DNA from 3 places in the Halomonas sp. V046 genome. Region 1 is predicted to be linked to each of the others. Evidence: predicted binding sites of a transcription regulator. Region 1 holds the regulator's gene; each other region holds the start of a gene.

Region 1 (3,263 bases):
TCGACGGGTCGAGATCGCTCGAGCGCTGGCCACGGAACCCGCCTTTATTCTGCTCGATGAACCCTTCGCCGGCGTCGACCCGATCTCGGTGGGTGAGATCAAGACCATCATTCGCCAGCTCAAGGCTCGCGACATTGGTGTCCTGATCACCGATCACAACGTCCGCGATACGCTGGACATCTGCGATCATGCCTATATCGTCGGTGACGGCCAGATCATCGCCGAAGGCGGCGCCGATGCCATTCTCGCCAACCAGAAGGTCAAGGAAGTCTACCTCGGCGAGAACTTCAGGCTCTGACAACCGCCGGGGCCGCGACGACGGTGTGGTACCAAGCGCCACGCCGGATCCTGTCGGCCGAATAACGCCTCTCCCCCGCCACGAAGCCTCCTCTGGCGCGCCTCGGCGAGGCTTTGCGAGCCCCCGCGGGAGACCGCCCGGGTGCTCCGCATTGGGCAACGTCTCTGATCTCGACCACGCACTTCCTTGCGTTAACATCTTATGTTGGCAAGAGCCTTGCATGGTCAAGCACTGGGGGCTAGGGTGGACCTTTCCGTAAGTCGAGTGGATTATCCGCATGTCCTTGAAGGCGTCGCTGCAACTGCGTGTCGGCACCCAGCTCACCATGACTCCCCAACTGCAGCAGGCGATCGCCCTGCTGCAGCTTTCCACTCTGGATCTGCGTCAGGAAATCCAGCAGGCGCTGGAGACCAACCCCATGCTCGAACTCGAGGACGAGTTCGGCGAGCAAGCGGTCAAGGAGGCGCCCGACGACGACTGGTCCGACGAGATTCCGAGCGAGTTGACCGTGGACAGTGACTGGTCGGATACCTATCAGGACCTGGGCACCTCCCCGGCCGGCAGTGGCGAGGGCCCGGATTTCGAGCGCCAGCCGGACGGCCAGTCGTTGCACGACCACCTGCTCTGGCAACTGGCGATGCTCGACATCGCGGCGCGCGACGTCCAGATCGCGGAGAGCCTGATCGACGCGACCAACGCCGATGGCTATCTCGACCAATCCCTCGAGGACATTCACGAGGGCCTCAAGCGCCAAGACCTGGGCGATCTCGAGCTGATCGAAGTGGAAGGCGTATTGACCCGCCTGCAGCGCTTCGAGCCCACCGGCGTCTTCGCCCGAGACCTTCGCGAGTGCCTGATGCTTCAGCTCGACGCCCTGCCCCGCGACACGGCCTTGCTGCCTCAGGCCGGCCGACTGGTACGCCAGTTCCTGGAGGCCCTGGCAGGCGACGACCGTCGCCTGCTCAAGCGCCGACTCGGGCTCGAGGATAGCGAGCTCGATGCGGTCATCGACCTGATCCGCAGCCTCGACCCTCGCCCCTGCAGTGGTTTCGGCGACAGCGGCTCGACCTACGTCATCCCGGATCTCGTGGTACGACACACCCGCGAGGGCTGGCAAGTCGAGCTGAATCCCGACGCCATGCCCAGGCTTCGCATCCAGCCCGACTACGCCGCCCTGATACGTCGTGCCGACAAGAGCCAGGACAACCAGTTCCTCAAGGATCATCTCCAGGAAGCCCGCTGGCTGATGAAAAGCCTGTCGAGCCGCAACGACACGCTGCTCAAGGTCGGGCGCGAGATCATGGTCCGCCAGATCGACTTCCTGGACCACGGGGAAGCCGCGATGAGACCGTTGATACTCGCCGATATCGCCGACAAGGTGGAGATGCATGAGTCGACGATCTCCCGCGTCACAACGCAGAAATTCGTGCATACCCCACGGGGCGTCTTCGAGTTGAAGTACTTTTTCTCGAGTCAGGTGGGTGGCGACGGCGGTAGCGATGCCCATTCCAGCACCGCCATCCGAGCCAGGATCAAGAAGCTCATTCACGATGAGCCTCCACGCAAGCCACTCTCCGACAGCAAGCTGGTCGACCTGCTGGCCGAAGATGGCGTCAACGTGGCACGGCGTACCGTGGCGAAGTACCGCGAAGCGATGAACATCCGCTCTTCCAGCGAGCGCAAGCGGTTGCGGTGACGGGCAGGGAAAGGCCACCCACCCCGGAAAAGATGCGCCGCCCTGACGCTTGTCGAGCGTTGCGTATCGCCCTGGACGATGCTCCCTTCCGGTACCAACCAGCGGTCAGCCAGGCACCGGCCGAGCGCCTATAGCCCACTTGCCACAAAAGCACAACCCCTTGAAAAAACGCCATTGCCGGGCAATTTTGACGAGTGGATGACAGGGGGTTTGCAGGATCGGAAAAAGGGTTACAATCGAGCCATCACCCGCAAGAGCAAGGAGCGTGTCATGCAAGTCAATATCACTGGCCATCATGTGGAACTGACCGACCCCCTGCGTGACTATGTACAGGAGAAGCTCGCTCGCGTTGAGCGTCACTACGATAATATTACCAACGTTCAGGTGACTCTCTCCGTCGAAAAAGAACGCCAGCTCGCCGCCTGCACGCTTCACGCCGCCGGCGCCGACCTGCATGCGGATGCCACGGACATTGACATGTATGCCGCCATTGACGCGCTTGCCGACAAGCTGGATCGCCAGTTGGTCAAGCATAAGGAAAAATCACAGGCCCGCGCCCAAGGCGCCGGCATTCGCTGATCCCTCATGACACTGGACGCCATTCTTCCTCCCGAGCGCACGCTCTACGATGTGCCGGGAGGCAGCAAGAAGAGGGTGCTGGAGTTTTTCAGCACCTTCATCGCGCAAAACACCCCTAGCCTGGATAGCCAGGAAGTCTTCAGCCGCTTGATTGGCCGAGAGCGCCTGGGCAGCACCGGCATCGGCAATGGCGTCGCCATTCCCCATGCCCGCAGCCCGCACTGCAAGGCGCCGATCTGCGGCTTTCTCAAGCTCGCCGAGCCCATCGACTTCGACGCCATCGACGGCGAACCCGTCGACCTGGTCTTCGTGCTGCTGGTGCCCGAGGAGGCCGACGACGCCCACCTTGCGTTGCTCGGTCAGGTCGCCGGCGTGATGAACGATGCCGAGACTCGCCAGCGCTTGCGTCACGCCAGTTCCCAACGCGAACTGCACGAGCGCTTGCAGCAAGCCATCCATCACCACGCCCCCGACAACGACGTCAGCGGCTGAGCAGGCCGCGTCGCGGCGCCCGACCGGGCCCGCTTCGACCAGGAGAAAGATGCCATGCAGCTCGTGATCATCAGCGGCCGTTCCGGCTCGGGCAAGTCGATTGCCCTGCAGGCCCTTGAGGATCTCGGCTTCTACGCCATCGACAACCTCCCGGCGATGCTACTGGGCGCACTGGTCGAGGAGTTGGAAAACGGCCAT
Region 2 (3,263 bases), on a different contig from region 1:
ATGGCCGCTTCCTTGCCGCGGTAGTTGGCCTCGGCCAGCTCGTCGAGCAAGACCCAGCCGGGGTCGGAGCGATCCTGGCCAGGGCCCTCGGGCGAGCTCTCGCCCTGGGCGTGGGCCACCCAAGGCAAGCATAGGCACAGAGCGACAAGGCCTGCGCAGAACCAGGCGACGAGGCGCCCCGGAGGTCGAATCCTCATGGCGATATCCTGTAGAGGCGCCGAGCGTCAACGGCCATAGGCAAGGCCCTGGCGGCACGGCGAGGAAAGGTGAGAGGCGTGTGACTCGCCAGATAGGTCGTACCAAACGCGGTTTGGAGGAGCACTCGTCGGCGTAACGTCGACGCGAATGCCCCATGGCAGCCTGAGCGCCTAAAGCCTACGCCTCGAGCCTACGCCGGGCAGGCCGCGCCGAGCAGTCGGGCCGAGCCGCGCCGGCGTGCGCGGTCCGACCGTGATCCGACAGCGTGTCGATCTGCCCTGGGGCTAGCCCGTGGGCAGACGACGAGATCATGGCGCGCTGGCGATCTCTGAACCGGCCCCACAACGGCCTTCCACGACGTTGTAGTTGCCGCATTCCATGGGCTTGCGCCAATCGGCGATCAGGTCGCGGGAGCCCTCGAGGTAGTCGGACCAGGCATCGCCTGCCACCGTGGAGGGCGTCTCCCACACCACCGAGAACTGGCCGTTGTCCTGGATCTCGCCGATCAGCACCGGCTTGGTGATGTGATGATTGGGCATCATGGTGGCGTAGCCACCGGTCAGATTAGGCACGCTGACCCCGATGATGGCGTCCTTGACCGCGTCGACCTCGGGGGTACCCGCCTTGGTGACCGCCTCCGCCCACATGTTGAAGCCGATGTAATGGGCTTCCATCGGGTCGTTGGTCACGGCGTTGTCATCACCGGTGTAGTCATACCAGGCGTCGATGAAGTCGTAGTTGGCGTCGTCGTCCACACTCATGAAGTAGTTCCAGGCGGCGAGGTGCCCGACCAGCGGCGCCGTGTCGATTCCCGACAGCTCCTGCTCGCCCACCGAGAACGCCACGACCGGGAGATCCGCCGCATCGATGCCCTGGTTGGCCAGTTCACGATAGAACGGCACGTTGGCATCGCCATTGATGGTCGAGACCACCGCGGTCTTCTTGCCGGCCGAGCCGAACTCCTTGATCTCGGAGACGATGTTCTGCCAATCGGAATGCCCGAAGGGGGTGTAGTTGACCATGATGTCCTCGTCCGCCACACCGTTTGATGTGAGGTAGGCCTCGAGGATCTTGTTGGTGGTGCGCGGATAAACATAGTCCGTTCCGGCGAGCACCCAGCGTTCCACGCCGATCTCATTGATCAGGTAGTCGACCGCCGGAATGGCCTGCTGGTTGGGCGCGGCACCGGTATAAAAGACGTTCTCCGACGATTCTTCGCCTTCGTACTGCACCGGATAGAACAGCAGCCCATTGAGCTCCTCGACCACCGGCAGCACCGACTTGCGCGATACCGAGGTCCAGTTACCGAAGATCACGTCGACCTCGTCCTGGGCCAGCAGCTCCCTGGCCTTCTCGGCAAACAATGGCCAGTTGGACGCCGGGTCCACCACCACCGGCTCGAGCTGACGCCCGAGCAGGCCGCCCTCTTCATTCTGCTGCTCGATGAGCATCAGCATGGTGTCCTTGAGCGTCGATTCGCTGATCGCCATGGTGCCGGACAGCGAGTGCAGGATACCGACCCTGATCGGGTCCTCCTGGGCCAGCGCAGGCGCACCGAAGGCAAGCGTCAGAGCGGAAAGCGTCAGACAGGAGCCGGCCTTGAATGAGCGCAGCGACGGGTACGACGAGCAGAGGGAGCGATGCATCGGAAACCTCCAGGGTTGCCTTTGTTATTGAAGACGACGGTGGCGATGGCGATGGCTCGGCCGCTGCCACTGCGGGCAGTCGGTGCCAAGGCCCGACACCTTGTCGGGTCCAGCGAAGAAGAACGCCTGGCGCGTCCTCCATCAATAACAAAGCAAGCGGCGTGCCAATCCTCGCCCTGCGGCTTATGTGCGGCGTCTGTGCGGCTATGCACCAGCGACGTGCTCGCTCGCCGTGCATCGATGCACCATCCGGCCACCGCGACAGCTGCATGACCGAAGATCGCGCACCAAACTAGGGCGCCAGCGGCACCTCCGCGACGCCAGACCAGGTGGTTACCTGTGGTTTTCCAGCGCAGAGCACGACGGCGTCCGGCTCAGGTCACCAGGGAGAGCTTCATGGTCAAATCCGTATCCCAGACGTCTCCCATCTGAAACCGATGGGTGCCGATCTCGACAAAACCCTGTGCACGATAGAAACCGATGGCCGGGTGATTATTTTCCCATACCCCCAGCCACAGAAACTCCTTGTGCATGGCCTCAGCCACACTCCGCGCCTTGTCGAACAGCACGCGCCCGAGGCCCCGTCCCTGCGCCGCTCGTGACAGATAGATTCGTTCCACTTCGAGTCCATCGCCGACGTGGCTTGCGGTCTGCGCGTCGCCCCAGTTGAGCTTCAGATATCCCCCACAGCGTTCCTCGACCGTCAGAATCCAGAACACCGAGCTGTTGCTGGCCAGCTCCTGACGCAGCTTGTCAACGGCAAAGGCCGCGTCGACATAGATGGCCATGGTCTCTGCCGAGTAGTGCGCGGCGAAGGTCTCACGAAAGGTCGTCTCGCCGATCGCCCCCAGGGTGTGGGCATCGGCGATAGACGCCTGTCTAAGCGTGTAATCCATACAACCTCCGGCTACTGGCCATCACCACGACAGTCTTCATGCTGTGAATGTACTCAAGCGGTTTGCCCCGCGGCAAGGCCAGGCCCTTGGCGCCTGGCGGCGGACACCGGCGATACAAGACGCCACAGCCACGGCGGACCTATCGCTGACCACCTATCGCTGACCACCTATCCTGACCACCTATCCTGCCCGTATCCGCCGTGGCAAGCATCGAACTCGTGAAAAGTCGCTCGGCTTCCTACGCTTGTTGGCGGGCCTTTCAAGACCCAAGACCGGCTGCGAGCCGCGAGCCCGATAAGCAAGCACCGTTGCCTAGCCCATCGGCAGCGCCGCCACAGCAGGTTACCGGCGACGAACCCTCAAGGGAGTCACGCGAATGGATTGCGCCACATCTCGTTCTCTAGCCGTCAGGCTGTTGCTGGTGGGCACCCTCACCCCGCTCGCCGCAGCGGCCGACGACATCACGGTCAGCCTAGATAGCGTCACCAACCTGGCCGCCACCCTGTCGGCCGATGGCAAGACC
Region 3 (3,263 bases), on a different contig from region 1:
TCGAGCTGCCGACCCAGCGTCATGAAGGTCCGCGGCATGCCGTGACTCAGGGTGCCCTCGATCAACCCGGTCAATGCCTGACAGCCCCGGGTGACCTGCTTGAGAAAGACGTCACGACGCCCTGGCCCCAACCCGCTCTCGGCCTGGGCACCGACGCCCATGTAAAGCTGGTTGACCTCTTCCCAGACCTCCCGCGGCACCACGTCCCGGGTGGTTCGCAGGTTTTCCCGCGCCTCGGCCAGCGCCGACAGGATCGATCCGGGATTGCGCCTGTCAGCGCACAGGAACTGCACGACATTGCGGTCGTTGCGCTCGTCGTAAAGCGCGGCGAAAGCCTCGGTCCCGCCGGTGATGTCGATCATGGCCGACCAGCCCAGCGGCTGACGCCGCGGCAGGTCGAGCATCAGGTGGCTGGTCACGCTGATCAGGCGCGCAGTGTCCTCGGCGCGCTCGATGTAACGGGCCATCCAGTACAGGTTCTCGGCGACTCTCGATAGCATGATCTCATTCCTCCCCGGTTTCGACGATCCAGGTGTCCTTGCTGCCCCCGCCCTGGGAGGAGTTGACCACCAGCGAGCCCTCGACCAGCGCCACCCGCGTCAACCCGCCCGTGGTCACGTATGTCTCATCTTGTCCCGACAAAATGAAGGGGCGCAGGTCCACATGGCGCGGCTCCGGCGCGCCATCGAACAGCGTCGGGGTGGTCGACAGCCTGAGCATGGGCTGAGCCATGTAGTTGCGCGGGTCCGCCTTGATCAACTCGGCGAAGGCATCGCGCTCATCCTGGGACGCCTGGGGGCCCATCAGCATGCCGTAACCGCCCGATTCGTTGGCCGGCTTGACCACCAGTTCATGCAGATGCTCGAGCACATAGCGGCGATCATCGTCGCGCATGCACAGGTAGCTGGGCACGTTGGGCAGCAGAGCATCCTGGTCAAGGTAGTAACGGATCAGTTCCGGCACGAAGGCGTAGACGACCTTGTCGTCGGCCACGCCGGCACCCGGCGCGTTGGCCAGCGCGACCTTGCCGCTGCGCCAGGCTCGCATCAGTCCCGGCACCCCCAGCACCGACTCCTTGCGAAACGCCTCCGGATCGAGAAACTCATCGTCGACGCGGCGGTAGATGACGTCGACACGGGTCAGCCCGGCCACCGTCCGCATGTGGACGACGTCGTCATCATCCACCAGCAGATCCGACCCTTGCACCAGTTGAACGCCCATCTGCTGGGCCAGATAAGCGTGCTCGTAGTAGGCAGAGTTGTAGATTCCCGGCGTCAACACCACCACCTGGGGATCGTCCCAGTGACGCGGAGACAGTCCAGCGAGCATGTCATAGAGCTGGGGCACGTAGTCGTCCACCGGCAAGATCTGGCCGGACGCAAACAGCTCAGGCAACACACGCTTGGTCACATTGCGATTCTCGAGCATGTAGGACACGCCGGAGGGGATGCGCAGGTTGTCTTCCAGCACGTAGAGCGTGCCGTCACCGCCGCGCACCAGGTCAGAGCCACAGATGTGCGCCCAGATGCCGTGAGGCGGATCGATACCGACGCACTGCTGACGAAAGTTGACCGACTTTGCCAACACCTCGGCGGGAAAGACGCCGTCTCGGATCACCTTCTGGTCGTGGTAGAGGTCATCGATAAACAGGTTCAATGCCTCGACCCGTTGCTTGAGACCGGCTTCGGTGCGTCGCCATTCGTCGGCGGGGATGATTCGCGGCACGATATCGAAGGGCCAGGCTCGATCGATCATGCTGCCTTCCGAGTAGACCGTGAAGGTGATCCCCATGGTGCGGATCGCTATCTCGGCAGCCGTCTTGCGTTCGGCCAGCTCATCCGGCGCGAAGCCGGCGAGCACATCGCATAACATCTTGGCGGCGTCTCGGGGCATACCGGGTGTGGCCATCAGTTCATCGTAGAACTCGTTGCAGCGATATCGCTGCCAGTCGACCTGACTCATCGGCACCACCTCTCGTCGTCGGCCGCTAGCGACCGCTCTGCGTCGACCGGTGCCAGCACCGGCCTGCTCGCCGTGCGCGAGCCCTACAGTCTGTATAGCAAGTGATGTACCAATGGACAGGGAATCGAGGGGGGAGAGCCCAAAACCAGCGCTGCCGTGGGCGAAAGTCGATAGAATGATTAACCTATAGCCATTCGACATGCGCCGGTGACACCACCCGGCCCATGACTTGCACCAAGGCAGGGCAGCATGACCCCATGGCGAGAAGCCTCTGCCCCGATACCGAACGCTGGCGCAAAGGAAGCACTTGAGACGCGATCAGGAGTACGGTAAATCTTGAGCCGTCACGACTCATGCCGATCTGGCCGGCCAAACGCTGCGAGATGAACGCTCCCCACCATGCCCGTCGTCCCCCCTTTCTTGTCTGACGCCTGCCCGCTCCCCCGGCTCGCCTGCGTGGCGCCGGAGTCCGCTCCGATGCCGCCTGGCGCAAGGTTACCGGCACTACGTGCCACGCCGCACCACGGAGTGGCGGCATGATCTATCGCCTGCGTCACACCACCCGCTATCGCTATAGCCAGTCCGTCAGCCACAGCGAGAACGAGGCGCGGCTGACCCCGCGCAGCCTGCCCTGGCAGCGCGTCGACGACGCCCAGTTGGCTATCACACCGGGGCCCTGCCGGCGGATGGCGCGGCACGATGCCTTCGGCAATGCGGTATCGCTGTTCGCCATCGATACCCCACACCAGACCCTGGAGGTCACCCTCCACGCCCGAGTCACCACGCTGCCCCGCCCGGCCCCCCCGAGCCGGCCCCTGCCGTGGGAAGCGTGCCGCGACGCCCTGGCCAAAGGCACCTGCGCGCTGAGCCGGGAGGCGCAGCCTTTCCTGCAGAACTCGGCGTTCATCGAGCGCCGGCCCCTGCTCGCCGCCTGGGTAGCAGAATGTCTGTCACCTCGGCGCGACCTGGTGCAAGCGGTCGATGCCCTCAACCGCCACATCTTCGAGCACTTCACCTACGATACCGACTTCAGCACCCTGGAAACCACGCCCCAGGAAGTGCTTCATCACCGTCGCGGCGTGTGCCAGGACTTCGCCCACCTGGCCATTGCGGCGCTGCGTTCGGTCGGTCTCGCCGCGCGATACGTCAGTGGTTATCTGGAAACCCTGCCGCCTCCTGGGCAGCCGCGCCTGATCGGCGCCGATGCTTCCCATGCCTGGTTCTCGGTGCTGATCCCCGGCTGGGGCTGGCTCGACTTCGACCCCACCAATGGCACCCGGGCAGGCGAGCGCCACCTGCTC

The links. Region 1 encodes sigma-54, which starts transcription at its own class of promoters, with help from an activator protein. Its sites were predicted from a motif close to TGGCACNNNNNTTGCTNT; they were not measured.
Region 2: urtA (urea ABC transporter substrate-binding protein) is a predicted target of sigma-54. The motif match lies at 1,994-2,011, and genes of this name have one in related genera.
Region 3: ACUN9Y_RS16035 (circularly permuted type 2 ATP-grasp protein) is a predicted target of sigma-54. The motif match lies at 2,057-2,074, and genes of this name have one in related genera.

The regions. Positions count from the first base shown of each region.
Region 1 covers NZ_JBQXYF010000004.1:46,976-50,238, reverse strand. Annotated here, with positions in the region: gene lptB (LPS export ABC transporter ATP-binding protein) at 1-298, shown strand, start outside; gene ACUN9Y_RS06250 (RNA polymerase factor sigma-54) at 576-1,994, shown strand; gene hpf (ribosome hibernation-promoting factor, HPF/YfiA family) at 2,265-2,573, shown strand; gene ptsN (PTS IIA-like nitrogen regulatory protein PtsN) at 2,580-3,065, shown strand; gene rapZ (RNase adapter RapZ) at 3,120-3,263, shown strand, end outside.
Region 2 covers NZ_JBQXYF010000012.1:42,673-45,935, reverse strand. Annotated here, with positions in the region: gene urtB (urea ABC transporter permease subunit UrtB) at 1-197, opposite strand, end outside; gene urtA (urea ABC transporter substrate-binding protein) at 507-1,844, opposite strand; gene ACUN9Y_RS16415 (GNAT family N-acetyltransferase) at 2,219-2,740, opposite strand; gene ACUN9Y_RS16410 (amidohydrolase family protein) at 3,117-3,263, shown strand, end outside.
Region 3 covers NZ_JBQXYF010000011.1:162,612-165,874, forward strand. Annotated here, with positions in the region: gene ACUN9Y_RS16030 (alpha-E domain-containing protein) at 1-500, opposite strand, end outside; gene ACUN9Y_RS16035 (circularly permuted type 2 ATP-grasp protein) at 505-1,962, opposite strand; gene ACUN9Y_RS16040 (transglutaminase family protein) at 2,499-3,263, shown strand, end outside.